One region of the Actinomadura sp. NTSP31 genome, then DNA from elsewhere that is predicted to be linked to it. Evidence: riboswitches for the same ligand, from Rfam matches in the RefSeq annotation. Region 1 holds a riboswitch; each other region holds the start of a gene.
The links. Region 1 has a riboswitch for cyclic di-AMP ahead of ACA514_RS17545 (CHAP domain-containing protein). Riboswitches for the same ligand answer to the same signal wherever they lie in the genome.

Region 1 (3,266 bases):
GTCCGGGAGGTACTCGGCCGCGGCGAGCGCTCCGGCCTGGTCGCCCTCCTTGATCAGGTAGGCGGCGATCGCGGGCAGCGGGTTCGCGGCCTCGAACACCACCGGGTCCAGCCCGGCCAGGTAGCCGGCGGCCAGATCCAGGAACCGGGCCCGGTAGACCGGGTCGCGGTCGCGCAGCTCGCGCAGGTAGAGCAGCAGGTCGTGATTGACGAACTTGACGTCCTTGGCGTGCTTCAGCCCGTCCGCGCCGCGCAGCTCGAACAGCATGTCGATGCGCCGGTGGATCTCCAGCCGGTCGGCGAAGTTGTGCAGCTCGTCCCGCCGGTTGGAGATCGTCGGCATCACCGTCCGGTCTCGGACCAGCCAGTTGTAGACCCGGTGCGGGATCAGGGCCGTGCGTCGCGCCGCCAAGTAGGCCTCGGCGCTGAACAGCAAATCCTCGTAGTGCAGCCGCTCGACGAACCGGAGCGCGCCGTCCTCCAGGAAGTCCCGCCGGTAGAGCTTGTTGGTCGACAGCGTGTCGTAGAGCAGGTCGGGGTTCTCCTCCAGCGACCCGTACACCGTGCTCCGCTGGTACAGCCACGGATACCAGGGTCGGACCCGGTCCTTGGCGTTCTCGGGCAGGTCCAGGAAGACCCGGTCGCAGCGCCCGGAGACCAGGTCCGCGCCGCTCTCCTGCGCGGCCGAGAGCAGGTTGAGGCAGGCGTGCGGGTCGAGCAGGTCGTCGCTGTCGAGGAACATCACGTACCGGCCGTCCGAGCGTTCGACGCCGACGTTGCGCGGCCGGCCGCAGCCCCCGGAGTTGACCGGCAGGTGCACCGCCCGGACCCGGCCGGGGTGCGCGGCGGCGAGCCGGTCGGCGGCCTCCCCGGTGGCGTCGGTGCTCGCGTCGTCGACGACCACGGTCTCGACGCCGCCCAGCGACTGCGCCAGCGACGAGGCGACCGCCCGCGGCAGCCGCCGGGCGTCGTTGTAGGCGATCACCACCACGCTGACATCCGGGCGCACCCGCATGGGCCATCCCCTTCCGCTCCTCGGCGTGCAGGGATTCCTTTCCCGCAAGGAGGCGTCAAGGGCCAACTCTGATCAAAAGCTGTCAATGCTTAGCATTACCCGACAGGACCCGGCAGATCACCCGGGAACGCCAAAGGCGCCCGGCCGGAACCGGGCGCCTTCTTTCCGCACGAAACGATCTTTTCCGCGCGGTGGCGACGATCAGGACTTGGCGTAGTCCGGGTATCCGTAGCCGACGACTTCGGACTTGTCGCGGACCTTCTCCTGGACGGCATTGCCGGTGTTGCCCTCGACCGTGCTGATCGTCCCGTTGCCGTTGTCCTTGACGACGAGGCCGACGTGGTCGATGCCGTCGATCCCGCCGCGGGACCCGTTCTGCCAGTCGAAGAACACGACCGCGCCCGGGCGGGCCTTCGTGCCCCACTTGCCCTCGTCCTTGAACCAACTGGCGTGCTGGACGGTGTAGGCGTCCCAGCCCATGTTCCGCACGCCGGTCTGCGCGCTGAGCCAGGAGACGAACATGTCGCACCACTCGGCGCCCTTGTAGTCGCCGACGCTGCCGCCGTCGCGCCGGGCGGTCACCGCGGCGTGCGGGGTGGAGGCGTACCAGTCCGCGTACTTGGTGGACCCGTTCCGGCCCTCCTCCACGCCGACCTGCGACTTCGCCAGCTTGATCACGGTCGACGCGGCGACCGTGCCCGCCTTGCGCGCCGAGCGCCCGGACTCGGACCGCTCGGACTTGACGTGCTCGGACCTGCCGGCGACCGCCCCCTCGCGGCTGACCGCGGCGGCGGCCTGCGCGGGGGTCTCGGCGGACGCGGTGTCCCCGCTCAGGGGGTTGAAGATCGCGAGCCCGACCGCCCCGGCCATCACACCCGCCACGGCGACGCCCACGGCCCGGTCCTCGGGGCTCATGCGGGCGAGCGCGGCGCGGGGGGCGGCGCCGTTCAGGCGCAGCGCGCTCAGTCGGGGGGCGATGTTCTCGAAAAGACGATCGAAACGACCGGTCATGCAGGGAATCTCCTTGTCTCCCATGACGCCTACCGGGTTAGCTGACGGATTCGGGCATGGAAGAGCCCTACGGCGCGTACTGACGGACGCGCCGATTCACCCCTGGAACCTTGGGTCCCCGGCTCCGTCCGGTCGGGTGGACCTGGACGGACTCGGCCTCGCACCGCGGAACGCGGTGCCGGATATTCGGATGTATCTCAGCGACTGATCTCGAGGAGGGCGCGCATCGTGTGGCGCGCGTCGCGTGCGGAGCCCGCTCCGCGACCCTCGGCCGCGCATGGAAGCGGCCGGCGTGCAACGCATGGAACGCGCTGCGTGATTCGGGAAAGAAGGTACCAATGCTCAGCGGAAAAGCAAACCAGGAGCAAAAGGATCTTTTGCCTGGTCAGCACCCCTCCGCGAGATGATCGAGCACCCCCGGGCGCGCGGTCTCTGCGATCTTTCTCCGGGGCGCCGGAAACCCTTATGGGAAGGGCGATGCCGATAACCGCCGCGAGCGCCCGAAAAGGTAAAATGATCAAATGGCGCCGGGCGGACTCGGTCGCCCGGACCCGGACCGGCGCGCGTCGCAGATCACACCGGCCCCGCCTTCCCGAGCCGGTGTGCTGTGCATCACCCCCGGCCGCCGGCCGGCCCCGACCAGGGGGATGGTCACTCCACGTGCAGGGCGAACATCGTGGTGTCGTCGGCCGCCCGGTCGTGCTCCATCCGCGCGAGCACCTCGTCCAGCGCCAGCTCCGGCCCCGCCGAGGAATCCCGCAGAATGCCGGTGAGCCGCGCTATCCGCTCGTCCAGATCGGCGTCGCGGCGCTCGACCAGGCCGTCGGTGTAAAGGAAGATCAGATCCCCCGGCCGCAGTTCCGTGGAGATCGTCTTGTACTCCCAGTCCGGCAGGGCGCCGAGCAGCGGGTCGCGATGGACCTCCAGCGGCTCGGCGTGGCCGTCCCGCACCAGGATCGGCGGCAGGTGCCCGGCGCACGTCCATTCCATGACGTGCCGGTCCGGCCGGTAATGCCCCACGAGGGCGGTGCCCGTCGCCGGCGGGTCCATGCTGCCGACCAGCTCGTTCAGCCAGCCCACCAGCCGCCCCGCCGGCTCGCCCGTGCACGACAGGCCCAGCAGCCCGTTGCGGCTGCGCGCCATGGCGGCCGCGGCCGGCAGGCCGTGCCCCGCCGCGTCCCCGATCGCGAACAGCGCCCGGCCGTCCGGCATCACCCGGGTGGCGAACCAGTCGCCGCCGA
Region 2 (3,266 bases), on a different contig from region 1:
ATCGGCGATCTGGTAGTCGTGGGCGCGGCGATCATCCGGGACGGGCGGCTGCTCGCCGCCCAGCGGGCCGAACCGCCGCACATGGCCGGCGGCTGGGAGCTGCCGGGCGGCAAGGTGGACCCGGGCGAGTCCGACGAGGACGCCGTGGTCCGCGAGTGCCACGAGGAGCTCGCGATCAAGATCCGCCCGCTCCGCCGCGTCGGCGGCGACTGGCGGCTGAGCGAGCGCGCCCTGCTGCGCGTCTGGACCGCCGAGATCGTCGAGGGCGAGCCGCAGGCCCTGGAGCATCTGGCCCTGCGCTGGCTCGCCCGCGACGATCTGTACGACGTGGCCTGGCTCCCCGGCGACCGCCCCGTCATCGCCGAACTGGAACCCGACCTGCGCTGAGGCGGCGGCTCCCTAGGAGATCCGGTTCGCGCCCGCGTAGTCGGACCGGGTGGACAGTTTGGAGATCTTCACCACATCGCCGGTCTGCGGGGCCTGCAGGAACTTGCCGTCGCCGACGTAGATGCCCATGTGGTGCAGGTTGCTGCCGAAGTACACCAGGTCGCCGGCGCGCAGCGAGCCGCGGGAGACCTTGCTGCCGAGCTGGTACAGGTCGCCGGTGTAGTGCGGCAGGCCCGACTTGCCGACCTGGGCGTAGGCCCAGACGACGAGGCCGGAGCAGTCGAAGGAGCTCGGGCCGGCGGCGCCCCAGACGTAGGGGCTGCCGAGCTTGGTGAGGGCCTTGCGGGCCATCTTCGCGGGCAGGTCCGAGCCCTTGATCGTGGCGGTGAGGCCGGACTTGGGGTCGGTGGTGTGGGTGGTGGTCAGCTTGTCGAGGCGCTTCACGACCTCGTCCACCTTGGCCTTGGCGGCCTTGCGCGCCGTCTGCACCTTGGCCTGGGCCTGCTTGACCTGCTCGGTGCGGTCCTGCGCGGCGCGCTGGGCGGCCTCGGCCTGGTCGACCTGCTTCTGCAGGGCGAGGACGGTGGTGGCCTGGTTCTGCTGGAGGTAGGCGGAGTCGGACAGGCTGTCGGCGCTGCCGCCGGAGCTGAAGATCGCGTCGGGCCCGCCGCTCATGTAGTTGGCGGCGGCCAGCTGGGCGAGCCGCTGCCGGGCGGGCGCGGTCTGCTTGACCAGCTGCTGCGCGTACTTGGCGGCGGCCTGCTCGGCCTTGACGGCGTGGCCGAGGTCGACGCGCGTCTTGTTGTACTGCTCGGTGAGCGTCTCCGCCTCGTCGTTCAGCTCTTTCAGGCTCTGCTTCAGGCCCTTCTCCGTGGTGGGGAGGGGACTGGGCGTGCCGGTGGCCGACGGTGCGGCGGCGGGGCCGAAGGGGGTCGCGGCGTGCGCGGCGACGGGCGCGGTGGCGCCGAGGCCGGCGACCAGCAGCACGCCGGCTGCCGCGGCGGGCGCGATGCGCCGCCGGGAACGGGGGTCCGGTGCCAAGCCGGTGTTCTCCTCTCCTTGCTCGCCTACCGGGTTAGCTGACGGGTTCGGGCCAGGAGTCGCCCTACGACGTGCGTCGATTCACCCCAGGGGGATGGGTCCCCGGTTCGTCCGCGGGTGGGTGCCGCGGTGGATTCGGCGGTCCGGCCGCAGCCCCGGGGGGTGGGGCTCCGGACGACCGGATCTCGGGAAGATTACAAAGGATGGGCAAAGATGGCCAATCGGGGCCGCTGGGAGCGACGGGACGGGCGGCTCGGAGCGGGTTGCGCCGTGCGGCAAGTAGAATGAAGGCAGCCGCGCGTCTGCGGCGACTCCCGAACTCTCACGCAAGGCGAGCCCGCATGCCCATCTCCACGCGCGACGACCTCCGGAACGTCGCGATCGTCGCCCATGTCGACCACGGCAAGACGACGCTGGTCGACGCCATGCTCTGGCAGTCAGGTGCCTTCCGCGAGAACCAGGACGTCGACGACCGCGTCATGGACTCCAACGACCTGGAGCGCGAGAAGGGCATCACCATTCTCGCCAAGAACACCGCCGTCCGGCACAACGGCATGACCATCAACATCATCGACACGCCCGGCCACGCCGACTTCGGCGGCGAGGTCGAGCGCGGCCTGTCCATGGTGGACGGCGTCGTCCTGCTGGTGGACGCCAGCGAGGGCCCGCTGCCGCAGACCCGGTTCGTGCTGCGCAAGGCCCTGGAGGCCAAGCTGCCGGTGATCCTGGTGGTGAACAAGACCGACCGTCCCGACGCCCGCATCGACGAGGTCGTGGACGAGACGTACGAGCTGTTCATGGACCTCGACGCCACCGAGGAGCAGATCGACTTCCCGATCGTGTACGCCTCGGGCCGGGCCGGGCGCGCGTCGCTGGCCAAGCCCGCCGACGGCGGCATGCCCGACAGCGAGGACCTGGAGCCGCTGTTCTCGGTGATCACCGAGACGATCCCGGCGCCGTCCTACGACCCGGACGCGCCGCTGCAGGCGCACGTGACGAACCTGGACGCCTCCAGCTACCTCGGCCGGATCGCGCTGTGCCGGGTGCACGCCGGGACGATCAAGAAGGGCCAGCAGGTCGCCTGGTGCCGGCACGACGGCAGCATCGAGAAGGTGCGGATCACCGAGCTGCTGATGACGGAGGCGCTGGCCCGCAAGCCCGCCGACGAGGCGGGGCCGGGCGACATCATCGCGATCGCCGGCATCCCGGAGATCATGATCGGCGACACCATCGCCGACGCGGAGGACCCGCGCCCGCTGCCGCTGATCACGGTGGACGAGCCGGCGATCTCCATGACGATCGGCACCAACACCGGCCCGCTGGCGGGCCGCGAGAAGGGCACCAAGGTCACCGCCCGGATGGTGAAGGACCGGCTCGACCGGGAGCTGGTCGGCAACGTGTCGATCAAGGTGCTGCCGACCGAGCGCCCGGACACCTGGGAGGTGCAGGGCCGCGGTGAGCTGGCCCTCGCGATCCTGGTGGAGAACATGCGCCGGGAGGGCTACGAGCTGACCGTCGGCAAGCCGCAGGTGGTCGCCAAGGAGATCGGCGGGAAGAAGCACGAGCCGGTCGAGCGGCTCACCGTCGACATCCCCGAGGAGCACCTCGGCGCGGTGACGCAGCTCATGGCGGTCCGCAAGGGCCGCATGGAGCACATGACCAACCACGGCACCGGCTGGATCCGGATGGAGTTCCTGGTCCCGGCGCGCGGCCTGATCGGGTTCCGCACCGAGTTCATGACCGAGACGCGCGGCACCGGCATGGCGCACCACGTGTTCGAGTCCTACGAGCCGTGGTTCGGCGAGCTGCGCACCCGGCCGTCCGGCTCGCTGGTCGCC
Region 3 (3,266 bases), on a different contig from region 1:
CCGTGAGCATCGTTGCGGCCTCCAACCGCGCCAGGGTGGCGGCCAGGGGTTTGCGGGGTGGGCGGCCGGCAGCGCCGCACAACCCCACCAGCCGCTCGGTGCCCGCGACCTGCTCGGTGAGGCGGGATCGGGAACGCCGACGTGCAGCGCCAGCAGCCGCCCCAGCATCTCGCGTGCCTCGGCTGGGCGCAGCACGTCCAGATCCAGCAGCCGACCGCCCAGCCCGGGCAGCGCGTGCTGGGACGTCACCACCACCGGAAGCAGCTCGGTGACGCCGCTGTCGGTGACGAGTTCGGGGTTCAAGTTCCTGACGGCGCGACCCGGGACGCGAAAAGGGCGGCATCCCGAGTGGGATGCCGCCCTTTTCGTTCATTCGTTACCCGAGGGGCTTGGGGGTGCCCTTCTTGCCGGCGCCGTGGCCCCAGGACAGGACCTGGTACTTGACGCCCTTGAGGTGGCCGACCGAGGTGCCGGTGTCGTACTTGCTGCTCGGCTTGTGGCCGTCGACCAGGTGACGGAAGGTGTAGGTGTCCAGGTCGAGCATGACACCGCGGTGCGAGGGCTCGCCGGGGCCGCGGTCGCCGACAAAGCCGGTGACGCTGCGGCCGTTGTAGGTGACCTTGACCTTGGTGTTCATGGGCCAGCTGGGGCTGGCGAACAGGCCCTTTTGCATCGGCTTGCCGCTGGCGGGGGCGCCGGTGTCACCGTTCACACCCGAGCCGTCGTCCCAGAAGTAGGACGCGGTGGTGCTGCCCGACAGCACGCCGCGGGTCTTGGTCGCGGCCTTGCCGGCGGTGTGGCCGGTGGTGTGGCCGGTGGTGTGGTGCCCGGTCGCCTGCTGGGAGGTGGTGTGGTGCGCCATCGGCTGGTCCGCCGGGGCGCCGTGGGCGCTCTCGACCGCCACGCCCGCGACCAGCAGGCCCGCCAGGGCGGTACCGGTCAGGGCGGACAGGGCGGTGTCGATGGCTCGCTGCTGCATGTGCATCCTTCGCTCGGTGGTCCAGGCACCGGGGGGTCACGCCGCTCAGGGCATGAGGAGTCACACCGTTCGGGCGTGACGGGGTCCGGTGCGCGGCACGCGGTCGTGATCGCGCGGGGGGAGGAAGGGGGGAAGCACCACTGGACGGTGCGGGAAGAAAGGGGGAGGGCGGGGGGCCGTGGTGCGGCCCCGCCGGGGTTACCGGTATTCGGGGTAGCCGTAGCCGGCGACGGTGGAGGTGTCGCGGACCTTTTCCTTGACGGCGTTGCCGGTGTTGCCCTCGATGGTGTTGATGGTGCCGTCGTGGTTGTCCTTCACCACGATGCCGACGTGGTCGATGCCCTTGATGCCGCCGCCGTTCCAGGCGAAGAACACCACGGCGCCGGGCTTGGCGGTCTGCCCGAAGCGGCCGGTCTTTTTGAACCACTGGGCGTGGCTGACGGTGTAGGCGTCAGCGCCCATGCCCTTGGCGCCGGTGTTCTGGCCCAGCCAGGACACGAACATGTCGCACCAGGACTGGCCCTTGTAGACCGAGGCGCTCTTGGCACCGATCCGGTGGGCGTTGAGCTGACCCAGCGAGGAATCGACGTACCAGTCGTTGAACTTGCTGTTACCCGAGGCGTCCTCGTGCGTCCCGACCTGGGTACGCGCCAGCTTGATCACGTCCTGCGCCGAAGCACCGGCCTTACCGCTGCTGGCACCGGCCGCAGCGCCCTCGGCGCCCTTGGTGTCGGCCTTGGAGACGGCGGCGACGTGCACGGTGTTCGCGGGCTGCGCGGGCTTGGTGTCGGCGTGCGCCGCCGGGGTGAGGGAGGCGATGCCGAACGCGCCGGCCACAGACAGCACGGCGCCGGCGGCGACACGGGTGCCGATGCGCTTGGTCAGATCGAAGGTGGGAGCGGTCATGAGAAGGGTTCTCCTGAGGTTCTTCCAGTCCGCCTACCGGGTTAGCTGTCGGGTTCGGGCGTGGAAGTGGCCCTACCGTCACCCCGCGCATGCGGGGGTGCGGATTCACCCCGGTGTTTCGGTGGGTCCCCGGCTCCGCGTGGCCTTTGAAGATCGGCGCTGTGTGCGGACTCGGCGGCGGACGTGCCTTGATCGGCCGTCCTGATGATCAGGGACTCGATGCGCCCTTCGTCAGATCGAAGCGGGCGCCCCGGACGGGCTTCCCCGTCGGTCACACATCCACAACAGGTTCAACCCACCCCATATTTCGTCAAGCCCACCCCAAACCACAGGCCCACCAGCAAAGACAACCCAAAACCCCCACCACGCGGGGGCTCACGGCCAGTCCGCCGGCACCAAAAAAAGTTCGGATGATCTCGCGCCTGGAGGGATGCGGGGCCTCCGGCGGGTCAATCCGGGGGGCCGTATCGCCCGGTACGCCGGTCGTCGTGGTGGTAGGTGGACCACTGCGGGCCCGCGGCTTTACCTGCGGTTGCCCACGCAAACAGGTAACCCTCGCGGGTGGAGACAACAAGATCGGTTTTACCATCGCCGTCCAGATCCCCCGCGGACGGGGACCAGATCGTCCAGCCGCCGGTGAACAGCGGGAACCCGGCGGCCTGCCCGGACCCTCCGAAGGCGTGCAAAGTGGATGTGTCGCCGCCGCCGACGACCTCGGCGCGGCCGTCGCCGGTGACGTCCACGATGATCGGCGAGCCGAGGAAGGCCAGGCCCGTGCGGCGCTGCGGGAAGCCTGGCACGGGCAGGGCCGTGGCGGCGTCGTAGCCGCGCTGGTAGTTGCCGATCGGCTGCCCGCTGCCGGGGAACAGCAGCGCGGCGACCAGGGACGCGGCCCCCGATCCGCCCTCGGTGTAGCCCAGCCGGTTCAGCGGCCCGAACCGGCCGAAGGCCCCGGAGGTGGTGAAGGAGAGCGGGACGTCGGCGGGCAGATGGCCGCCGAGCACGGCGGACGGGTCCAGGGCGGGGTTGGCGAGCGGGCCGAAGTCGCGCAGGATCTTGCCGGTGCCGGAGATCAGGTAGGTGGGGCCGAACGACGGACCCGTGGCCACTTCGTCCTTGCCGTCGCCGTCCACGTCGGCCGTCACGGGCTGGTTGACGCCCTCGGTGATGAACTCCTGGGCGCTCCCGTAGAAGGTCATGACCGATGACAGCCGGACGGGCCAGCCCGGCACGGGCGTCCCGTCCGCGTGGAAGGCGAAGGCGTAGTTGGCGCCGTAGAACTGCTCTCCGCCGCCCTTGCTGTCCGACAGCTGGGAGCGGAGGACGATCTCGGGCTTCCCGTCGCCGTCGAGGTCGGCGACGGCGGGGGTGCCGGGCAGCT

Region 2: another riboswitch for cyclic di-AMP. It lies ahead of ACA514_RS28980 (NlpC/P60 family protein); the one in region 1 lies ahead of ACA514_RS17545 (CHAP domain-containing protein).
Region 3: another riboswitch for cyclic di-AMP. It lies ahead of ACA514_RS21790 (CHAP domain-containing protein); the one in region 1 lies ahead of ACA514_RS17545 (CHAP domain-containing protein).

The regions. Positions count from the first base shown of each region.
Region 1 is NZ_JBGNUT010000009.1:139,096-142,361, forward strand. It holds gene ACA514_RS17540 (CDP-glycerol glycerophosphotransferase family protein) at 1-1,014, opposite strand, end outside; gene ACA514_RS17545 (CHAP domain-containing protein) at 1,216-2,025, opposite strand; cyclic di-AMP (ydaO/yuaA leader) riboswitch at 2,036-2,193, opposite strand; gene ACA514_RS17550 (PP2C family protein-serine/threonine phosphatase) at 2,677-3,266, opposite strand, start outside.
Region 2 is NZ_JBGNUT010000019.1:20,588-23,853, forward strand. It holds gene ACA514_RS28975 ((deoxy)nucleoside triphosphate pyrophosphohydrolase) at 19-387, shown strand; gene ACA514_RS28980 (NlpC/P60 family protein) at 400-1,428, opposite strand; cyclic di-AMP (ydaO/yuaA leader) riboswitch at 1,436-1,562, opposite strand; gene typA (translational GTPase TypA) at 1,770-3,266, shown strand, end outside.
Region 3 is NZ_JBGNUT010000012.1:185,129-188,394, forward strand. It holds gene ACA514_RS21780 (hypothetical protein) at 1-25, opposite strand, end outside; gene ACA514_RS21785 (hypothetical protein) at 377-979, opposite strand; gene ACA514_RS21790 (CHAP domain-containing protein) at 1,178-1,885, opposite strand; cyclic di-AMP (ydaO/yuaA leader) riboswitch at 1,902-2,054, opposite strand; gene ACA514_RS21795 (FG-GAP-like repeat-containing protein) at 2,335-3,266, opposite strand, start outside.